Regions from separate parts of the Streptomyces sp. NPDC102441 genome, predicted to be linked through region 1. Evidence: riboswitches for the same ligand, from Rfam matches in the RefSeq annotation. Region 1 holds a riboswitch; each other region holds the start of a gene.
The links. A riboswitch is a leader RNA that binds a small molecule or an ion and turns the genes downstream of it on or off. The one in region 1 is predicted to bind thiamine pyrophosphate.

Region 1 (7,184 bases):
GAGGCGCTGGGCCGCATCCTCGCCAAGGAGCAGAACGCCGGCTGAACAGAAAGATCCGGACGAACACCGAACACCGAACACCGGAAAACTGGTGGCGCGGCTCAGGCCTTGCGGCGTCGTCCCCTCCCGGTCCGTGCGGGTGCAGGAGCTCCGGCTTCCGTGCCGAGCCCCGTGCGGTCCGCGGAGACCACCAGGGCCGCGAGCACCGTCGTCACCGGCACCGAGGCGACCAGCCCGATCGATCCGACCAGTGTGCGGACGATCTCCTCGGCGACCAGCTCGCTGTTGGCCACCGTGCCCACACTGCTCTGCGCGATCGAGAACAGCAGCAGCAGGGGCAGCGCCGCGCCCGCATAGGCGAGCACGAGCGTGTTGACGACCGATGCGATGTGGTCGCGCCCGATCCGGATGCCCGCCCGGTAGAGCCGGCGTGCGCCCATGGTCGGGTCGGCCTGGTGCAGCTCCCAGACCGCTGACGTCTGGGTCACTGTCACGTCGTCGAGCACGCCGAGCGAGCCGATGATCACACCGGCGAGCAGCAGGCCGCTCATGTCGATCTCCGGGTACAGCCCATGGATCAGGCCGGTGTTGTCATCCGTGTTCCCGGACAGACCGGCCCAGCCGATGAAGAGCGAACCCAGCAGCCCGATCAGCAGCAGTGAGATGAGCGTGCCGATGACGGCGACGGATGTGCGGGCCGTCAGCCCATGGCAGGTGTAGAGGGCGATCAGCATGATGGCACTGGCCCCGATCACCGCGACGACCAGGGGATTCGAGCCCTGCAGAATCGCCGGCAGGATGAACAGGGTCAGCACGGCGAACGAGACGGCGAGCGCGATCAGCGCCATCAGTCCGCGCAGTCTGCCCACCACGACGACCGCGAGGGCGAAGATCCCGGCGAGCAGCGCCATCGGGAACGCGCGGTCCACGTCGGTCACCGAATACTGCAGGTCCCGGGGCGCGTCAGGCGCGTACGCCACGATCACGCCTTGCCCCTCGCGCAGTTGCCGCGGGGCGTCGGGCTGGACGACCTCGACGAACGTACGGCCCTTGTCCTTACCGGTGGTCACTTCGACCGTGGCCTTCTCGCACTGCCCCGACTGCTCGTTGACGGCCTCCCGGCCCGAGGGCGTGGAGGTGTCGCCGGTCGGCGGCACCTGCGAGGCGTTGACATCCGCGCAGTCCACCGACACGACCTTCGTGACCTGCCCGTCCTGAGTCTGCCGGTCGAAGCCGACCCCGGTGCGCTCATGGGCGGGGGCCCCGCCGGGCCAGAACGCCACGAGGCCGACCAGAACCGCGGTGGCGAACGGGATCAGTACGGCAGCGATGATCTTGCGCAGATGCTTCGACACGGGCGCGGCAGGACCATGGCTGTGGGTGTGGCCGTGCGCATGACTCTCTGTGCTGCCTGATGCGGGGCCGTGGGGTTCGGGGGCGCTTCCGGGGGACGTCACCCCGCGATCATCCCAAGAACAGGGGAGGCCCTCTGGCCAGCACGCCAGGACGGAGGTTAGCGTGGAGGCACATTTGTACACGCGGGAGCTCGGAGCACCGGGCTGAGAGGGCGCTGACCTCCGTATCTCCGTACGGAACACGCTGCGCCGACCGCCGAACCTGTTACCGGGTAATGCCGGCGTAGGGAGTAGGTCTCATGACCACAGCGGACGCACGCACGCCTGCCTCGAAGCAGAACGCGCAGAACGACGAGGCCGGGAAGTCCATCGGCTGGCACAAGGGATACGTCCAGGGTTCGCGCCCGGACCTCCAGGTGCCGGTCCGTCAGGTGCACCTCACCAACGGCAAGGACGTGACGCTGTACGACACGTCCGGGCCGTACACCGATCCCACCACCGACACCGACGTACGCCGAGGGCTCGCCCCGCTCCGGGAGAACTGGATCATCGCCCGCGGGGACACCGAGGAGTACGCGGGCCGTCCCGCGCTTCCCGAGGACGACGGGCTCAAGCACACCTCGCCGCGGGGAGGCCTGCGCAACCTCGACGCGGTCTTCCCGGGCCGCCCGCGCCAGCCCCGCCGCAGCCGCGACGGCAGGCCCGTCACACAGCTCGCGTACGCCCGCCGGGGGGAGGTCACCCCGGAGATGGAGTACGTCGCGATCCGGGAGAGCGTCGAAGCCGAGGTCGTGCGCGAGGAGATCGCGGCGGGCCGGGCCGTCCTGCCGGCCAACGTCAACCACCCGGAGATCGAGCCGATGATCATCGGCAAGCGCTTCCTGGTGAAGGTCAACGCCAACATCGGCAACTCCGCCGTCACCTCCTCCATCGAGGAGGAGGTGGACAAGATGACCTGGGCCACCAAGTGGGGCGCCGACACGGTCATGGACCTCTCCACCGGCCGTAACATCCACACCACCCGTGAGTGGGTCCTGCGCAACTCCCCCGTGCCGATCGGCACCGTCCCCCTCTACCAGGCACTCGAGAAGGTCGACGGCCGGGCCGAGGAACTGACGTGGGAGATCTACAAGGACACCGTCGTCGAGCAGGCCGAGCAGGGCGTCGACTACATGACGGTGCACGCCGGTGTGCGGCTCCCCTACGTGCCGCTGACGGCACGTCGCAAGACCGGCATCGTCTCGCGCGGCGGGTCCATCATGGCCGCCTGGTGCCTGGCGCACCACAAGGAGTCCTTCCTGTACGAGCACTTCGAGGAGCTCTGCGAGATCCTCGCGGCCTTCGACGTGACGTACTCGCTGGGTGACGGGCTGCGCCCCGGCTGCATCGCCGACGCCAACGACGAGGCGCAGTTCGCCGAACTCCGGACGCTCGGCGAGCTCAACACCGTCGCCAAGCGGTTCGGCGTACAGACGATGATCGAGGGCCCGGGGCATGTCCCGATGCACAAGATCAAGGAGAACATCGACCTCCAGCAGGAGATCTGCGAGGAGGCGCCCTTCTACACACTGGGCCCGCTCACCACGGACGTCGCACCCGCGTACGACCACATCACCTCGGGCATCGGTGCGGCGATGATCGCCTGGTGGGGGACGGCGATGCTCTGTTACGTCACGCCCAAGGAGCACCTGGGGCTGCCCAACCGTGACGACGTGAAGACCGGTGTCATCACGTACAAGATCGCCGCTCATGCGGCGGACCTCGCCAAGGGGCACCCAGGGGCGCAGGAGTGGGACGACGCTCTGTCGGACGCCCGCTTCGAGTTCCGCTGGGAGGATCAGTTCAATCTGGCACTCGACCCCGACACCGCGCGCGAGTTCCACGACGAGACGCTGCCGGCCGAGCCGGCGAAGACGGCGCACTTCTGCTCGATGTGCGGCCCCAAGTTCTGCTCGATGAAGATCTCCCATGACATCCGGCGGGAGCACGGGGCCGACCAGGCCGAGATCGAGGCGGGGATGGCGGAGAAGTCCAAGGAGTTCGCGGCGAGCGGCAACCGCGTGTACCTGCCCCTGGCGGACTGACCGCTGACTGTGGTGAGGGCTCCTGGAGAGCCTTCACCACAGTCCTGTGCCGTGCGGCCGCCCTGAACTCCTGCACGGGCCATGGGCCGTGGCCGACGTCGTCCTGGACCCGGAAGCGGGCTTCGGTCCGGACGTCGGATTGTGCTGGTACAACAGGAAGAGTGCCCACAATGGCTGGTTCAGACCGGTCAGTACCGTCCTGCCGGGCCGTCGGGGGGCTTTCGGCGTCAGTATGGACACAGCTGTGCTGCAGGTAGATGTAAGTTCTCGCACCGCCCCGAACGCTGTTGACCATTTCCTTATCTGTGCTTTACCTTCCGCTGGGCTTGGCCGAAATTGGTGTGCGCCCCAACGGGGCGCCAGGGGAGGGAAACACAGTGGACTGGTACCTGGCTGTACTCAAGAACTACGCGGGCTTCGGCGGACGTGCGCGCCGCAAGGAGTACTGGATGTTCGCGCTCTTCAACTTCATAGCCGCAGTGGTCCTGAGCATGCTCGGCCTCGCCATCGACTCGCAGATTCCCTACTACATCTACCTGGTCGCGGTGTTCATCCCGTCGCTCGCCGTCGCCGTGCGCCGGCTGCACGACACCAGCCGCACCGGCTGGTGGCTCCTGATCGCCCTCATCCCGCTCGTGGGCGCCATCATCCTGCTCGTCTTCCTGTGCACCGAGGGTGCGCGCGAGGTGAACGAGTACGGCCCGAACCCGAAGCTCGCCCCGCAGGGAATCTGACCTCCTCTCAGGGGGAGGCCGGCAGAGGCCGGAGCGGCAGGACGCCGCTCCGGCCTCTGCCGTACGGGGTGTGGGGCAGAGGCCGGCCGGATCACTCCGGCTGGTGCTCCGGGCCGCCGTAGTCCGGGCTGGTGAAGTCGGGGCTGGTGAAGGTCGGGCGCGGACCGGCCGAAGGGCCGTCCTCCGGTCCGGAGAAGTCCGGCCTGCTGTAGCCGATCTTCGGGATCCGGTCGGGCGAGCGGTGCGGTGTGCGCGAGGCGGGCCCCGCGGTCGGATCGGCCAGCGCGTCCCGGAGAAAGGGCAGGATGCCGCGTTCCAGCAGGGCGTGGCGCCATGCCTCCCGGGCGCGCGCCACGTCCTCCGGCAGTTCCTCCTCCTCGCCCATGGCCGGCAGCGCGGTGGCGCCGTTGCGCAGGGCGGCGACGAGGAGCCCCACCGCCGAGACGAGGGTGGCCGCTGCGGCGACGGCCGCGAAGAACCAGCCGGCGGCGACCATGGTGCCGGCGAAGGCCGGAGCGGGGCTGAGCGCCTTCAGCGGGTAGCCGACCACCAGGAATATCAGCGCGGCCGTACCGGCGAGGACGGGTGCCAGTACGGCGATCACCGCGAGGGTGCCGGCGCCCGTGGGGCCGGCCTCGTCCGTGGCGGGCCCGAGGACGGATGCGTGGGCGTCCGGGTCTCCCGGTCCGCGCAGCTCGCCGCGGACCTTCACGTAGTGGTCGTACTCGGTGGCCGCCGCCGCGGTGATCAGGGGCGTCGCGTTGAGTGCCATCGTCCGCAGCTGTTCCGCGTTGAGCCGGTCGCCGACTCCGTCCAGATCCGGTCGTTCGTGGGCATGACGCAGCGCGTCGGCGAGGATCCGCTCGTACTCGGGGCGGTCCTCGGCCAGTAGGTGCGGAGCGCTTTTCATGTGCATCCCCCGATGCTCCGTAGGGCCTGATCGACCGTGCGGGCCGGGCGATCGGGCGGAAACGGAGGAGAGCCTGCGACTGATACGCCGATGGTAGAGCGCCTACGGCACGGGGTGACAGGGTGTTTCCGGAAATAGGCCCAGCTGCTGACGGTGTCGGGTCGTGATGCGTCTTCCCCGGCGACCGTCAGTCATGCAGGGGAAGTTGCACGACCAGCAGCTTTCCGGCCATGGTCACCCCGCCGTCCATGGCGATGGCGAGCCCTTCCGCGTAGACATGCGGGCCGTCCACCACGGGCCGCGCCACGTCCTCGCCCTCCTCCGATCCGACCTCGCCGAGCAGATACGGAATGGGACTGTGGCCGTGGACGACGCGCTGCCCGCCGTAGGTCGACATCAGTTCTCGGACGGCCTGCGCGCCCTCGTCGCGGAAGGCGAACCGCTTGGTGAGTTTGCGGAAGAGTTCCCAGCACTCGTCGGCGTCGTTCCGCGTGAGAATGGCGTGCACCGTGTCGTTGACGTCCTCGATGGTGGATCCGTAGTCGAGGTAGGCGGTCGTGTCGGAGTGCATCAGCAGATGCCCGTCCTCCTCGACGACCGCGTCGAGCCGGGCCATCCACTGGAGGTGTACGTCCTCGAGCCGTTCCATATCCGTCTTCTGGCCACCGTTGAGCAGCCAGGCGGCCTGGAACGTCGCGGTTCCGGCACCGGAGTTCACCGGGGTGTCGCCGAACCTCTTCGCGCCGAGCAACAGCAGTTCGTGGTTGCCCATGAGGGCCTTGCAGTACCCCCCGGCGGCCGCGGCCTCAGCGGAGAGACGCATGACGAGATCGATGACGCCGATACCGTCCGGGCCGCGGTCGGTGAAGTCGCCCAGGAACCAGAGTCTGGCGTTGCCCGCCGCCCACCGGCCGTCGGCGTCCACCAGGCCCTGCTCACCCAGAGCGGCCAGGAGCTCGTCCAGATAGCCGTGTACGTCGCCGACGACGTACAGCGGACCCCGGCCGGAGTCGGCGGCGGGCCGGGGCTCCGGTACCACCTCCACCTGGACGGTGTCGCCGCGGTTGATCACGGGAAGATCGCGCGCCGTGGGGGTGTACCCCTCCGGCGGTTCGTCGCCCACCGCGGCATTGCCGGGGTGCGGCAACGGCGCGGGTGCGGGCACCTGCGCATACGGCGGTACGCGGAAGTCACGCAACGTCGCTGTCCGCACTACGGGTTCCTGACCGGCCCCCTGAGTCATCGACCCCTCCACCACCGTCGCGCCTCCGTACACCTGACGGGCCCTGCCTGGTAGAGGTGGTCCGCGGTGTCGTGCGCCCATCATAGGAATGCGGATCGTGCTGTGTGACGCACCAGGGGTGTTGAATCCGTGCGAGCATCCGGTTCGTCGGCCGTTTGGTCCGGATTAATCCGTTCAATCCCCGGCCGGTGATCGCGGAGGGCTGACCGTGGTGCGCGGCGGACGCCGTTGGGAGGACGTCCTGACGATGAGCTCCGTCGGTATCACCTGCTCCAGCGGACCGTCGTGTTCGACCCCTTCGATGGCGTCGATGAGGAGCTGGATGACGGCCGTGCCGATTCTGCGGGGCTTCAGCGAGAGCGTGGTGATGGGGGGTTCGGTGGACGCGTACACCGTGGATTCGCTGCAGCAGACCAGCAGGAGGTCCTCAGGCACCCGCAGGCCGTACCGGCGCGCGGCGGCGAGCAGATCGGTGCCGTTGGGGTCGAAGAGCCCGTAGACGGCGTCGGGGCGGTCGGGGCGGGCCAGCAGGCGGTCGGCGGCGACCGCGCCCGCGCAGGGGTCGTGGGCCGGGTAGGACTCGTAGACCGGATCCTGGCCGACCCGCTCGCACCAGTGCAGATAGGCGGTGGTGGAGAGCCGGGTGTACGTGTCGGTGGTGGTGCCGGTCAGCAGCCCGATACGGCGGGCTCCCGCGGCCGCGAGGTGGTCCAGGAGATCGAGTACGGCGGCCCGGTGGTCGTTGTCGACCCAGGCGGTGACGGGGAGCGTGCCCGCGGGACGGCCGTCGGAGACGACGGGAAGCCCCTGGCGCACGAGTTCGGTGACCACGGGGTCCTGGTCGGAGGGGTCGATGAC
Region 2 (7,184 bases), on a different contig from region 1:
CCATCCCGTCGAGAAGCCGCGCCGGAAGGAGAGCGTCACATATGTCTGGCCCGTCGCGAAGGCGATCGCCCCGAGGACGATCACCGGCACGGAGGGGATCAGGACACCGAGGACCACGACGAGGAAGCCGGCGAAGGCGAGCAGCCGCCAGCGCAGGCGTGCCTTGTACTGCAGGAGCACCTCGCCCAGCAGCCACAACGCCACAATGCCGAATGCGATGTAGAGGACCGTCCAGCCCACGCCCGCCCCCTCCTACGGCCACCGCCCCGGTTGGTGGCGGGTACGGCCGGTCAGGACTGCTTGTGCAGTCCGAGATTCTCGTAGATCTCGAGTGTCGCCGTCGAGTTGTTGAGCGTGATGAAGTGCAGCCCCGGGACACCCTCGGAGAGCAGTTTCGCGCAGAACTCCGTGGCGAACTCGATGCCAATGGAGCGTACAGCCGCCGGGTCGTCCTTCGCGGCGAGGATGCGTTCTTTCAGTGCGGAAGGCAGGGACGCGTTGCTGAGCTGTGCGAATCTCTCCAGCTGTCTGACGCTGGTGAGGGGCATGACCTCGGGAATGACCGGGGTGTCGCAACCCGCAGCGACCACGCGGTCACGCATCTGCAGATAGCTTTCCGGGTGGAAGAACATCTGGGTGATCGCGTAGTCGGCACCGGCGCGGCACTTGTCCACGAAATGACTGATGTCGGAGTCCCAGTCGGCGGACCGCGGATGCATTTCGGGAAAAGCCGCGACGCCGACGCAGAAATCGCCGGCCTCCTTGATCAGCCGGACGAGATCCGCCGCGTACCGCACGCCCTGCGGGTGCTCGACCCACTCACCCATCGGGTCGCCGGGCGGGTCTCCGCGCACCGCGAGGATGTTGCGGATGCCGGCGTCGGCGTACTGCCCGACCATGTTGCGCAGCTCGGCCACGGAGTGGTCGACGGCGGTGAGGTGGGCGACCGGCGTGAGCGTGGAGTCCGCGGCGATCTGCTGGGTCGCCCGGACCGTCCCGGCGCGGGTCGAACCACCGGCCCCGTACGTCACGGAGACAAAGCTCGGTCCCACCGCCTCGACCCGGCGCAGGGCGTTCCAGAGGTTCCGCTCGCCCTTCTCGGTCTTGGGCGCCCAGAACTCGAACGAGAACGACGTCTCGCCGGTCGCGAGCAGCTCACGCACGGTGCGCGCGTGATCTGTCCTGGTGGAAGATGTGCCAAGGGCCATACTGGGAGGTTAACCAGGGCCCGGCGGTACCCCAACCAGAGCGAGCGAATTGACCGGAATGAGGCGGGTTTTGTCCACCCTTCGGACACCCCCGGGCACCCCCGGGCACCCCTTCGGACGCCCTCGGAGCTTCCCTGGTCAGGCGGTGCGCGCCCGGACACGCCGTGCGAGCGCTGCGGCCGCATCGGCCGGATCCGCGGCCTCGGTGACGGCCCGCACGACGACGACGCGACGGGCGCCGGCGTCCAGCACCTCGTCCAGATTGCCGGCGTCGATCCCGCCGATGGCGAACCACGGCCGCGTCGTGCCGAGCGAGGCGGCGTAACGCACGAGGCCGAGGCCCGGGGCGTGCCGGCCGGGCTTGGTCGGGGTGGGCCAGCAGGGACCCGTGCAGAAGTAGTCGACGCCCGCCTCGGCGACGGCCGCGTCGACCTCTGCCTCGGCGTGGGTGGAGCGGCCGATCACCACATCGCCGCCGATGACGGCGCGGGCGGCCGGCACCGGCAGGTCGCCCTGCCCCAGGTGCAGCACGTCGGAGCCGATGGCATGGGCGACATCGGCCCGGTCGTTCACCGCCAGGAGCGCTCCATGGCGCTTACAGGCGTCGGCGAACACCGCGAGGTGTTCGAGCTCCTCGGCGGCCTCCATGCCCTTGTCCCGGAGCTGCACGATGTCCACGCCGCCGGACAGCACGGCGTCGAGGAACTCGGGGAGGTCCCCCTGCCGCTTGCGGGCGTCCGTGCACAGATAGAGCCGGGCGTCGGAGAGCCGGTCGCGGAGCGTGGACATGAAGATTTCCCCCGTGGGTACGTCGGTGCGTCGTCGGACACTGATGCGCCGGGAACTCGCCCGTACGCCGGTGGATCGCCGTGCCGACAGGCCGGTTGCAGCGGGGTACGGGCCGTGTGTGCCACGGCCCGTACCCCGCTCACGGTCGTCCGGTCAGACAGCGAGCGCCTGGGCGCGGCGCTTCACCTCCGTACCGCGATTCTCGCTCAGGGCCTGCGCGGGGGTGCCGGGCAGGGTCGGGTCGGGGGTGAAGAGCCAGTCCAGCATCTCTTCGTCGTTGTAGCCGTCGTCCCTCAGGAGCGTCAGGGTCCCTACGAGACCCTTGACCACCTTGTCGCCGTCGATGAAGGCGGCAGGCACCTGGAGCGCCCGGTTCGCACCACGTCGTACGGCGATCAGCTGGCCTTCCTTGACCAGCTGCCGTACGCGCGTCACCTCGACATCGAGCATTTCCGCGATATCGGGAAGGTGGAGCCATGCGGGGACGAGAGCATCGATCTTTGCGTCAATCTCGGTCACAGGGACAAGCGTGCCATCCCGGACCGACAGTCGGTAGCCGGGCCGGGCGTACGAGGCCGTGCCTACCCCTCGAGCACCGTCGATTTCAGCGGTACGGAGGAGTCGGCGGCCCGCGCCGGATCGATCCGCGCCCCCGCCTCGACGAGCTTGCGCCCCTGCGCCAGGTCGCGGGGCCTGCTGACGGCCAGCACGGCGACGAGGGCCCCTTGACGCAGCCAGCAGACCGTCCAGGACGGGTCCGCCGGGTCGCCCCGCCACAGCAACGTGTCCGCACCGGCGTGATGACCGGCGTACTGCACGAAGCGGCCGAACTGCTCGGACCAGAAGTAGGGCACCGGGTCGTACGTCCGGGGCACACCGTCCGCGAGGGCGGCGGCGACCGTCCGTGGCCCCTGGAGGGCGTTGTCCCAGTGGTGGACCAGGAGCCGCTCCCCGTAGCGGGCGGACGGGAAGGAGGCGCAGTCGCCCACCGCGTGGACATCGGGCAGCGAGGTGCGCAGCGAGCTGTCCGCGGTGACCGAGCCGTCCGGGCCCAGCGCGATGCCGGAGCCCGCGAGCCACGCGGTGGCGGGCCTCGCGCCGATGCCGACGACCACCGCTCCGGCGGGGATCACACGGCCGTCCGCGAGATGGACGGCTCCCTGTTCGATGCGGGCGACCCGGGCGCCGGTGAGGAGTTCGGCTCCGCTCTCGGCGTACCAGGCGCTCATCGGCTCGGCGACCTCGGCGGGCATCGTGCCCGCCAGGGGACGGTCGGCGGCCTCCACGACGGTGACCGCGCAGCCGGCCGCGCGGGCCGCCGTGGCGAACTCGGCGCCGATCCAGCCCGCTCCGACGACGACCACGTCGTGCTGCCGCTCCAGGACCGGCCGCAGCCGTGCGGCGTCGTCGAGGGTGCGCAGCAGATGGACGCCTGGCACACCCTCGGAACCGGGCAGCGCGACGGGTTCAGCCCCGGTGGCGAGGACCAGCGCGTCGTACGCGACGGGCCCCTCCGGGGTGTCCAGCTCATGCTCCTCGGCGCGGAGGCCCGACACGTCGAGGCCCAGGCGCAGCGTGATGTCCAGGGCTTCGAAGTCGACGTCGAAGGCGGAGTCCTCCGCCTTGCCGAGCAGGACCGCCTTGGACAGGGGCGGTCTGTCGTACGGCTGGTGGGGTTCGGCACCGATCAGGGTGACCGGGCCCGTGAAGCCCTGTTCGCGCAGGGCCACGGCCGTCTGCACGCCGGCCATGCCCGCGCCCACGATCACGACTCCGCGCTCCGCCGCCGGGTCCAGTGTCTGCTCGCTCACCCGTCCACCCTCATCATCTGACGCTCCATCAGTCGGCGAGCTCCTCCACCACACTCGTCCCGCTGCCCTCCTGGGACTCCCATTCCCACTTCTCGTCCAGACGCACCCGCCCGTCGGGGAGCTCGGTGACGGTGGAGAGGCAGTGCCCCGAGGAGGTCGTCCCGTCCCGCTTGAGCTGGACGTACCTGAAGTCGAGGGTATCCGCCTCCCGGGTGCCGACGAGATGCCCTCGGACGACGTCGCCGCCCTCGTAGGCGGCCCATATCCGGCCGCCCCGCTGGTGGTAGGTGAATCGGGTCCGGGTCCCGACCTGGCCGGGGGCCTGGTCGGCGACCGGTGAGAGGACGAGTCCGTCGAGTGAACGGGCCACGCGTGCCGCTCCCTTACAGGCTGTGGGCGGTGGGGTTTAGGCTGGCCACCGTAAGGCACTCGCGGGAGTCCGGACGTACCGGGCTGAGAGGGAGGCTGGCCGGCCTCCGACCGTACGAACCTGATCCGGGTCATGCCGGCGAAGGGAGGGGCTGGACGCCCATGCGTATCTCCGCAAGCAGTTCCGACGTCCTGGTCGTCGGAGGCGGCATCATCGGTCTGGTGACCGCGTGGCGGTCGGCCCAGCACGGCCTTCGCACCACGCTGGCCGATCCCGCCCCGGGCGGCGGCGCCGCCCAGGTCGCGGCCGGGATGCTCGCCGCCGTCACCGAACTCCACTACGGCGAGCAGATGCTGCTCGGCCTCAACGTGGCCTCCGCCGCACGCTATCCGGCGTTCGTGGCCGAGCTGGAGGAGGCGAGCGGGCAGAAGACCGGCTTCCGCGCGTGCGGCACCCTTTCCGTCGCGCTGGACTCCGACGACAGGGCCCATCTGCGGGAGCTGCACGCGCTGCAGCAGCGTTCGGGGCTGGAGTCCGAGTGGCTCAGCGGCCGCGAGTGCCGCCGTCTGGAACCGATGCTCGCCCCCGGGGTACGCGGCGGGCTGCGCGTCGACGGCGACCACCAGGTGGACCCCAGGCGGCTCGCCTCGGCCCTGGTCACCGCCTGCGAGCGGGCCGGGGTGATGTTCCGCCGCGCCTGGGTCCAGCGGCTCTCGGTCACGGGCGGCCGTGCGACGGGAGCCGTCCTGGCCGACGGCACGGAGCTCGCCGCAGGCCAGGTGGTACTCGCCGGCGGCAGCCTCAGCGGCCGGCTCGAAGGGCTGCCCGAGGCAGTCGTCCCACCGGTACGCCCGGTCAAGGGGCAGGTGCTCCGGCTGACCGTGCCGCCCGCGTACGCCCCCTTCCTCAGCAGGACGGTGCGGGCCGTCGTGCGGGGCAGCCATGTCTATCTGGTCCCGCGGGCCAACGGCGAGCTGGTGGTCGGCGCGACCACGGAGGAGCTGGGCTGGGACACCACGGTCACCGCGGGCGGGGTGTACGAGCTGCTTCGGGACGCCCACGAGCTGATGCCCGGCATCACGGAGCTGCCGCTGACCGAGACCCGGGCCGGCCTTCGGCCCGCCTCGCCCGACAACGCGCCGCTGCTGGGGCCCACGGCACTGCCTGGCCTGCATCTGGCCACCGGGCACCACCGCAACGGGGTGCTGCTGACCCCCGTCACCGGCGATGTGATGGCCCACGTGCTGACCACGGGCGAGCTGCCCGAGCTGGGCCGGCCCTTCGCGCCGCGCCGCTTCGGCCCCGTCCCTCCGGAGAGCCCGCAGGCCTCCTCCCCCGAAGATTCCGAAGAAACAGAAGAAACCGCCCCCGCGCCGCAGGAGCAGCCCGTATGACACAGCCCGCGCCCGCCGCCGTCCCTGTTCCCGTCTCGGTGTCCGTCAACGGGGAGGGCCGCACCGTCCCCGCCGGCACCGCGCTCGACACCCTGGTCGCGGCGTTGACCACGGCGCCCTCCGGGGTCGCCGCCGCGGTCAACGAGGCCGTCGTCCCACGCGGTCGGTGGTCCGCCACCGTGCTCGCCGACGGCGACCGTGTCGAGGTGCTCACCGCGGTCCAGGGAGGCTGACCATGTCCGACGATCTCTTCACCCTCGGTTCCACCGCGTTCACGTCACGGCTGATCATGGGCACGGGCGGGGCGCCCAGCCTGGAGGTGCTGGAACGCTCCCTGGCCGCCTCGGGCACCGAGCTGACCACCGTGGCGATGCGCCGGCTCGACCCGACGGTGCAGGGTTCGGTGCTCTCCGTCCTGCGACGCCTCTCCATCCAGGTCCTGCCGAACACCGCGGGCTGTTTCACCGCGGGCGAGGCCGTGCTGACGGCCCGGCTGGCCAGGGAGGCGCTGGGCACCGACTGGATCAAGCTGGAGGTCGTGGCCGACGAGCGGACCCTGCTGCCCGACCCGATCGAGCTGCTGGACGCCGCCGAGATCCTGGTCGACGACGGCTTCACGGTCCTGCCGTACACCAATGACGACCCGGTCCTGGCCCGGAAGCTCCAGGACGTGGGGTGCGCGGCGATCATGCCGCTGGGCTCCCCCATCGGTTCAGGGCTCGGCATCCGCAACCCGCACAACTTCCAGCTGATCGTCGAGCAGGCCGGGGTCCCGGTGATCCTGGACGCCGGTGCCGGGACCGCGTCGGACGCGGCGCTGGCGATGGAGCTGGGCTGTGCCGCTGTGATGCTCGCCTCGGCGGTGACCCGGGCGCAGGAGCCCGAGCTGATGGCAGCGGCGATGCGGCACGCGGTGGACGGCGGACGTCTGGCGTACCGGGCGGGACGCATCCCGCGCCGCCATTTCGCCGAGGCGTCCTCGCCTGCGGAGGGCCGCGCGGTGCTGGATCCGGAGCGCCCGGCCTTCTGAGGACCGGGCACCGGCGGCGGTCCCGAGGTCACAGCACGTGCATGCCCCTGTCACGGCTCGGCACCGGAACGGCCCCCGGAGGACCCTGGGCCATCCGTGGTGTCCGTGGCAGCTCGTAGACTCGCCCTGTGGACACGACCCTCCAGGACCCCCTTGTCGGGCAGCTGCTCGACGGCCGCTATCGCATCGATGCGCGCATCGCCGTCGGCGGTATGGCCACGGTCTACCGGGCCGTGGACACCCGGCTCGACCGGGTGCTCGCCCTCAAGGTGATGCATCCTGCGCTGGCGACCGACGTGGCGTTCGTCGAGCGCTTCATCCGCGAGGCGAAGTCCGTCGCCCGGCTCGCCCACCCCAATGTGGTGGCCGTCTTCGACCAGGGCGCCCAGGGCGCGTATGTGTACCTCGCGATGGAGTACGTCGCCGGGTGCACCCTGCGCGATGTCCTGCGCGAGCGCGGGGCGCTGCAGCCCCGGGCGGCCCTGGACATCCTCGAACCGGTGCTGGCCGCCCTCGGCGCCGCGCACCGGGCGGGCTTCGTCCACCGCGACATGAAGCCGGAGAACGTCCTGATAGGGGACG
Region 3 (7,184 bases), on a different contig from region 1:
GCCGTGCCCACCCGGCCGTCGGCTTCCTGACGGTCGGCGCGGCGCTGCTCAGCTTCGGGACCGACGGCAACATGGCGTACGCGACGATCGCGGGCACGCTGATGGGCAGTTACACCTTGGGTCGCCACCGGGTGCAGCACCCGGCCCTGTTGGTGATCTGCGGGGCGCTCGCGTCGCTCACCGTGAATCTGGTGCACATCGACCGCTGGACACGCGACGGGTCACCCGGCCTGCCCGTGCTCCAGGGCAGTGACCGGTTCACGCTCGGGCTCTACGCGGAGACGCTGGTGCTGACCGTGGTGATTCTGGGCGCGGTGAGCATGGGGGACGCGATACGGGCCCGGGAGGAGACCCGCCATGAGCGGGCAGCCGCGCAGTCCAGGCTCCTGACGATGGAACGACGCCAGGCGGCGGAGGCGGAAAGAGCGACCATCGCCCGGGAGTTGCACGACATGATCGCCCACTCCGTCTCCATGATCGCCGTGCAGGCCGAGAGCGCCACGTACACGACGCAGGAGCTCCCAGGACCCGCCCGTGACGCCTTCCAGCAGATAGCCGGGACCGCCCGTGCCTCCATGGCGGAACTGCGCCGGCTGCTCGGCGTGCTGCGGGCGGGCACCGGGGCCGAGGCGCTGCGGACGCCGCAGCCGTCGCTCGCGGGGCTGGAGGAGCTCATGGAACAGCACCGCGCGGTGGGAGGGTCGGCCGATCTGCGCGTCCTCGGCGAGCGGACGGTGCTCCCTGCCTCCTGGGAGCTGTCGGCGTACCGGATCGTTCAGGAAGCACTGACGAACGCCCGCCGCCACGCCCCCGGCGCGCACGTGGTGGTCGAGATCGGCTACCGGCCCGGCGTCCTGTCCGTGCGTGTCAGTGATGACGGCCCCGGGCCGCCCGAGACCGAGCCGGACGGCCGCAGCCACGGACTCGTGGGCATGGGCGAACGGGCCGCGCTCCTGGGCGGCAGACTCACGGCGGGGCGCGGCCCGGCCGGCGGCTTTCTCGTGGAGGCGGAACTCCCTTGGTGATCAGAGTGCTTGTCGCCGACGACCAGGCGGTCGTTCGGACCGGGTTCGTCGGACTGCTCAACACCCAGCCCGACATCGAGGTGGTCGCCGAGGCGGAGGACGGGGCCGAGGCCATCCGCAGAGCGGCCGAGCTCATACCCGACCTGGTGCTGCTGGACATCAGGATGCCCGGGGTGAACGGCATCGAGGCGGCGCGCGAGATCGTCGCGGCGTCCGGCGGTGCCACCAAGGCACTGATGCTGACGACGTTCGGCCTCGACGAATACGTCTACGACGCCCTCGCCGCGGGGGCAGGCGGCTTCCTCCTCAAGGACGCGACGTTTCCCGAGCTGCTGCACGCCGTGCGGGTGGTGGCCGACGGGCGCGCGTTGCTGGCTCCCGAGGTCACCCAACGGCTGATCGCGGAGTTCGTGCGGCAGAGGCCCGGCACGGGGCCGCACCCCGGCGTGGAGGGCCTCACCGCACGCGAGGCCGAGGTGCTCGTCCTGATCGCTCGCGGCCTGTCCAACACCGGCATCGCGGATCGTCTCGCCATCACTGATCACACGGTCAAGACACACATCAACCGGCTCTTCGCGAAGATGGGGCTCCGGGACAGGGCGCAGGCGGTGATCCTGGCGTACGAGCTGGGCCTGGTGGTCGCGGGCCGGGAGAACCACCGGCGGTGACTCCATTGACCCGCGGGGCCGTTCACCCGGCAGGTCGGGGGCCGGCTGATGGGAAGTCGGCTGATGGGAGATCGGCTGATGGGAGGTCGGCCTGGGGAAGGACCACCGTCTCCGCCGGGTCGAAGGTCACGCCCACGACGGCCCCCTCCTCCGGGGTGTCCCGCAGGCCGCACTCCGCCTCCAGGCGCGGCCCGTCGTCGGGGCGCAGGGTGACGGTGACGTGGTGACCGCGGAAGGTGCGTACGCCCACCGTGCAGCGCAGGCCGTCCTTCGGGCCGCCGATCCGGACGCCGCCCGGCCGCACGAGCAGCTCGCACTCGCCCTGGGGCGAGTCCTCGGGCACCGGGACCTTGCCCCAGGCGGTGTCTGCGGCCGTACCCGTGACCGTGGCGTCCACCAGGTTGTCGAAGCCGAGGAAACGGGCGACGAAGGCCGACGCGGGGCGCTGCCAGACCTCCAGCGGGGTGCCCGCCTGCGCGATCCGGCCGTCCCGCATGACCACCACCCGGTCGGCGAGCGCGAAGGCCTCGCCCTGGTCGTGGGTGACGGCGAGCACGGTGGTGCCCAGCTGCCCGAAGAGGGTGCGCAGTTCGACGACGAGCCGTTCGCGCAGGCTCCGGTCCAGCTGCCCCAGTGGTTCGTCCAGCATCAGCAGCTTCGGACGGGGCGCCAGGGCCCGTGCGAGCGCCACCCGCTGCTGTTCACCGCCGGACAGGGCGGCGACGGCCCGTCGGCCGGCCCCGGGCAGGCCGACCATGTCGAGGAGTTCACCGGCCCTGCGGTCGCGCTCGGCGCGGGGGACGCCGTGCATCCTCAGTCCGAAGGCCACGTTGGCACCGACGTCCCGGTGTGGGAAGAGCTGGTGGTCCTGGAACATCAGGCCGAGCCCGCGCCGGTGCACCGGAAGCCGCGCCTGGTCCTCGCCGTTCAGGAACACCCGCCCGCCGTCCAGAGGCTGCAACCCGGCCACGGCCCGCAGCAGCGTCGACTTGCCGCTGCCGCTCGGACCCAGGACACAGACGATCTCGTGGTCCGCGACCTCCAGGTCGACGGCGTCCAGCGCGGTCCGCTTCCCGAACCGGACCGTGGCCGACTCCACTGCCAGCATCTCTAGAACTCCCCGGATCGGTCGGTACGGATACGTTCGAGCAGGAGCAGCGACACCGCGCAGACGAGCATCAGAATCGTGCTGAGGGCCATCGCCTGCCCGTAGTTGAGCTCTCCGGAACGCCCCAGCAACCTGGCGACGGCGACGGGCAGAGTGGGGGTGTCGGGACGTGCGATGAAGACGGTCGCCCCGAACTCACCGAGCGACACGGCGAAGGCGAACCCGGCGGCCACCAGCACCGCCCGTCGCACCAGCGGGAGATCGACCTCCCGCCAGGCCCGGAGTGGCGACGCGCCGAGCACCGCGGCTGCTTCCCGGAGCCGCTCGTCGACCGCGCGCAGGACGGGCAGCATGGTCCGTACGATGAAGGGGACGCCGACCAGCGCCTGCGCGAGCGGCACAAGGATCCAGGACGTACGCAGGTCGAGCGGCGGCTTGTCGAGCGTGATGAGGAAGCCGAAGCCGACGGTGACCGCGGACACTCCGAGCGGCAGCATCAGCAGGGCGTCGAAACCGCGCACCAACGGGCCTGCCCGCCTGGTCAGCGCCGCGGCCGCGAGCCCTCCGATCACAAGGGCGATGAGGGTCGCCACCAGTGCGTAGCGCAGGGAGTTCCCGATGGCGTCGAGCGGCGGCACCAGGAAGGTGGAGCCGTTGGCGTCGGCGGACCGGAGCGCGCGGTAGAAGCCGAAGCCGTAACCGCCGGAGGTGTCCAGGGAACGTTCCACGAGCACGCCGAGCGGCAGCAGGACGAGGAGGAGCACGGTCAGCAGCACGCCGCCGAGCAGCGCCCGCTGTCCGGCTCCTCGGGGCGGCCGGGAGGTCTGCGCCGGGTCGACGAGCCTCAGGGCCGTCTCCCGGCGCCGTACGGTCCACGCGTGGACGGCGAGGATGCCGCCGACCGCCGCGAACTGCACCAGGGTCAGCACGGCGGCCGTCGGCAGATCGAGCAGCTGAGCGGTCTGCCGGTAGATCTCCACCTCCAGCGTGGAGTAGGCCGGACCGCCGAGGATCTGCACGACTCCGAAGGACGTGAAGGTGAAGAGGAAGACCATCAGAGCCGCTGCGGCCACGGCCGGGGCGAGCGCGGGCAGTGTCACGCGCCGCCAGGCGGCGAGGCGGCCGGCCCCGAGCACCCGGGCGGCCTCCTCCTGACGGGGGTCCAGCTGGGACCAGAGGCCGCCGACGGTCCGTACGACGACCGCGTAGTTGAAGAACACATGGGCGAGCAGGATCGCCCACACGGTCGTGTCGAGCCGGACCCCCCAGAGCTCGTCGAGGAAGCCGCCGCGTCCCAGCAGCGCCAGGAACGCCGTGCCCACGACGACGGTGGGCAGGACGAACGGCACGGTCACGACCGCCCGCAGCAGCTGCTTGCAGGGGAAGTCGAAGCGGGCGAAGACATACGCGCCGGGCAGCGCGATCAGCAGGGTGAGCGCGGTCGAGGCGAGGGCCTGCCAGGTGGTGAACCAGAGGACGTCGAGGATGTCCGGCCGGCTCAGCACCGTGCCGACCCGGCCGAATTGCCAGTCCCCGTCCGCCTTCAGCCCCCGGCCGACGATCGCGGCGACCGGGTAGGCGAAGAACAGCGCGAAGAACGCGACGGGCGCGGCCATGAGGCCGAGCCGCACCGCGTTCCCCCGGCGCGGGGGCCGCGCGACGCCTACTTCACGACGAGCGAGGACCATGACTGGACCCACTGCTCACGGTTCTTGGCGATCTTGTCCGGGGCGACGGTCGCGGGCTTGTCGACGGTCGCACCGAACTTCGTGAAGAGCTCCGGGAGCTTCGCGTCCTTCACCACCGGGTTCACGAACATGTTCAGCGGCATGTCCTCCTGGAACCGCTTGCTGATGAGGAAGTCCAGCAGAGCCTTGCCTCCGGCCTCGTTCTTCGCGCCGTCCAGCAGGCCGGCGAACTCGATCTGACGGAAGCAGGTGCCGGTGGCGACGCCGGTGGGCGCCTCGGCGGGCTTCGGATCGGCGTACAGCACCTCGACGGGCGGGCTGGAGGCGTACGAGACGACGAGCGGCCGGTCGGCGTTGGCCTTCCTGCCGCCGGCGGAGCCGGAGAACTCCTCGTTGTAGGCCTGCTCCCAGCCGTCGACGACCTTGACGCCGTTGCTCTTCAGCTTCTTCCAGTAGTCCTGGTAGCCGCTCTCACCCTGGCTGGCGACCGTGCCCAGGAGGAAGCCGAGGCCGGGCGACGAGGTCGCGGCGTTCTCGGTGACGAGGAGGTTCTTGTACGCGGGCTTCAACAGGTCGTCGAAGGACTTCGGCGGGTCGAGTTTCTTGTCGGCGAAGTACTTCTTGTCGTAGTTGACGCAGATGTCGCCGGTGTCGACGGGCGTGACCCGGTGCTTGTCGGCGTCGAGCTGCGTGTCGGCCGCGACCCGGTCCAGGCCCTTCGCCTCGTACGGCGTGAAGAGGCCGTTGTCCAGAGCGCGGGACAGCAGTGTGTTGTCGGCGCCGAAGAACACGTCGCCGCGCGGGGAGCCCTTGGTGAGGATCTCCTGGTTGAGCGCTGCTCCGGCGTCACCGCTCTTCAGGACCTTGACCTTGTAGCCGGTCTGCTCGGTGAACGCCTTCAGGACGGCGTCCGAGGCGTTGAACGAGTCGTGGCTGACGAGGGTGACGGTCTTGGAGCCGGCTCCCGTTTCATCGGAAGCCTTGCCGTCGGAGTCGCCGCAGCCCGCGAGCGCGGTGACCCCGAGCGCGGCGGCGAGCGCCGTCGCGGCGTACTTCGTCGTGGTGTTCATGGTGATTTCCTCCTGGGGGTGACCAGGAAGAGACGCGGCCCTGCCCGCTCGTCGAGCGGGCAGGGCGCAACAGCTTGAGTAAGGTCCGAACTTCCTACCCGGAATGACCCGGGCGAGGTTCAGAGGGTCTGCGGCCGACCTGTCCTCGGTGCCGCACTCTCAGCGCTGTGGCGCTCCCCTGTCGGAATATGAAGTTGATTTACGCCGCCAGGCTACACCGGCCGGATCACGCCGGACCGGCCGGATCCACGCCCGTCCGCCGTACCGCGTCAGCGCTCGGACGCCGCCAGCTGCCCGCAGGCACCGTCGATCTCCTGGCCGCGGGTGTCGCGGACGGTGACAGGCACACCGTGGGCGGCGATCGCCTCGACGAACGCCTTCTCGTCCTCGGGCCGCGAGGCGGTCCACTTGGAGCCCGGAGTCGGGTTCAGCGGGATGAGGTTGACGTGCACCCGCTTGCCCTTGAGGAGCCGGCCCAGCCGGTCGCCCCGCCAGGCCTGGTCGTTGATGTCGCGGATGAGCGCGTACTCGATGGAGATACGGCGGCCGGACTTCTCCGCGTACTCCCATGCGGCGTCTAGGACCTCACGGACCTTCCAGCGGGTGTTCACGGGAACGAGGGTGTCGCGCAGCTCGTCGTCCGGAGCGTGCAGCGAGACCGCGAGGCGGCACTTGAAGCCCTCGTCGGCGAAGCGGAGCATCGCCGGCACCAGACCCACCGTGGACACGGTGATCCCGCGCTGCGAGAGCCCCAGGCCGTCCGGCTCCGGGTCCGTCAGCCGACGGATCGCCCCGACCACACGCTTGTAGTTGGCCAGCGGCTCGCCCATGCCCATGAAGACGATGTTGGACAGCCGGGCAGGTCCGCCCGGGACCTCGCCGTCGCGCAGGGCACGCATGCCGTCCACGATCTGGTGAACGATCTCGGCGGTCGACAGGTTGCGGTCGAGTCCCGCCTGTCCCGTGGCGCAGAAGGGGCAGTTCATCCCACAGCCCGCCTGCGACGAGATGCACATCGTCACCCGGTCCGGGTACCGCATGAGGACGGACTCGACGAGCGTGCCGTCGTGCAGCTTCCAGAGCGTCTTACGGGTGGTGTCTTCGTCGCAGCTGATGTGGCGCATCACCGACATGAGGTCGGGGAACATCGCCTCGGCGAGCTTGTCCCGCGACGCGGCAGGGATGTTGGTCCACTCCGCCGGGTCGTGCGCGTACCGCGTGAAGTAGTGCTGCGACAGCTGCTTGGCACGGAAGGGCTTCTCGCCGGTCGCGGCGACTGCTTCCTTGCGCTCGTCGGGTGTGAGGTCGGCGAGGTGCCGCGGCGGCCGCTTGGCTCCACGGGGCGCGACAAACTGGAGTTCTCCGGGCTTAGGCATGGTTCTTCCAGTGTCGCAGACACACCGTGGTACCCGGTCCGCCGAAGGACCGGGCGGGACGCCGGGGGCGCGGGCGGCCGGCGTCGGCCGTGGCCGGCGGGCCTCCCACGGCCCGTGGAAGGCCGGTCCGCGCGGGGACCGTGACCGATCGCACGGTGGGCCGCCTCCGCGGCGTACCCCTGTCAGCCGTGGTTCTGCAGGGCGGAGCTCATGTGGCGGTGGTGCTCCAGGGCCCGGCGGCGCATCCAG

Region 2: linked by a shared signal. The riboswitch ahead of thiO (glycine oxidase ThiO) and the one ahead of thiC (phosphomethylpyrimidine synthase ThiC) in region 1 are both predicted to bind thiamine pyrophosphate.
Region 3: linked by a shared signal. The riboswitch ahead of ACIREO_RS00485 (thiamine ABC transporter substrate binding subunit) and the one ahead of thiC (phosphomethylpyrimidine synthase ThiC) in region 1 are both predicted to bind thiamine pyrophosphate.

The regions. Positions count from the first base shown of each region.
Region 1 covers NZ_JBIWKH010000016.1:92,933-100,116, reverse strand. The annotation lists gene ACIREO_RS31145 (SsgA family sporulation/cell division regulator) at 1-45, shown strand, start outside; gene ACIREO_RS31140 (YibE/F family protein) at 102-1,457, opposite strand; TPP riboswitch at 1,529-1,662, shown strand; gene thiC (phosphomethylpyrimidine synthase ThiC) at 1,655-3,439, shown strand; gene ACIREO_RS31130 (DUF805 domain-containing protein) at 3,817-4,173, shown strand; gene ACIREO_RS31125 (hypothetical protein) at 4,265-5,089, opposite strand; gene ACIREO_RS31120 (metallophosphoesterase) at 5,271-6,326, opposite strand; gene ACIREO_RS31115 (LacI family DNA-binding transcriptional regulator) at 6,501-7,184, opposite strand, start outside.
Region 2 covers NZ_JBIWKH010000006.1:289,192-296,375, reverse strand. The annotation lists gene ACIREO_RS15505 (hypothetical protein) at 1-240, opposite strand, end outside; gene metF (methylenetetrahydrofolate reductase [NAD(P)H]) at 291-1,208, opposite strand; gene thiE (thiamine phosphate synthase) at 1,347-1,997, opposite strand; gene ACIREO_RS15490 (Rv2175c family DNA-binding protein) at 2,151-2,516, opposite strand; gene ACIREO_RS15485 (NAD(P)/FAD-dependent oxidoreductase) at 2,579-3,808, opposite strand; gene ACIREO_RS15480 (hypothetical protein) at 3,837-4,178, opposite strand; TPP riboswitch at 4,230-4,342, shown strand; gene thiO (glycine oxidase ThiO) at 4,340-5,572, shown strand; gene thiS (sulfur carrier protein ThiS) at 5,569-5,805, shown strand; gene ACIREO_RS15465 (thiazole synthase) at 5,808-6,602, shown strand; gene pknB (Stk1 family PASTA domain-containing Ser/Thr kinase) at 6,731-7,184, shown strand, end outside.
Region 3 covers NZ_JBIWKH010000001.1:106,688-113,871, forward strand. The annotation lists gene ACIREO_RS00465 (sensor histidine kinase) at 1-1,025, shown strand, start outside; gene ACIREO_RS00470 (response regulator) at 1,019-1,693, shown strand; gene ACIREO_RS00475 (ABC transporter ATP-binding protein) at 1,716-2,801, opposite strand; gene ACIREO_RS00480 (ABC transporter permease) at 2,804-4,417, opposite strand; gene ACIREO_RS00485 (thiamine ABC transporter substrate binding subunit) at 4,465-5,559, opposite strand; TPP riboswitch at 5,633-5,749, opposite strand; gene rlmN (23S rRNA (adenine(2503)-C(2))-methyltransferase RlmN) at 5,829-6,935, opposite strand; gene ACIREO_RS00495 (hypothetical protein) at 7,118-7,184, opposite strand, start outside.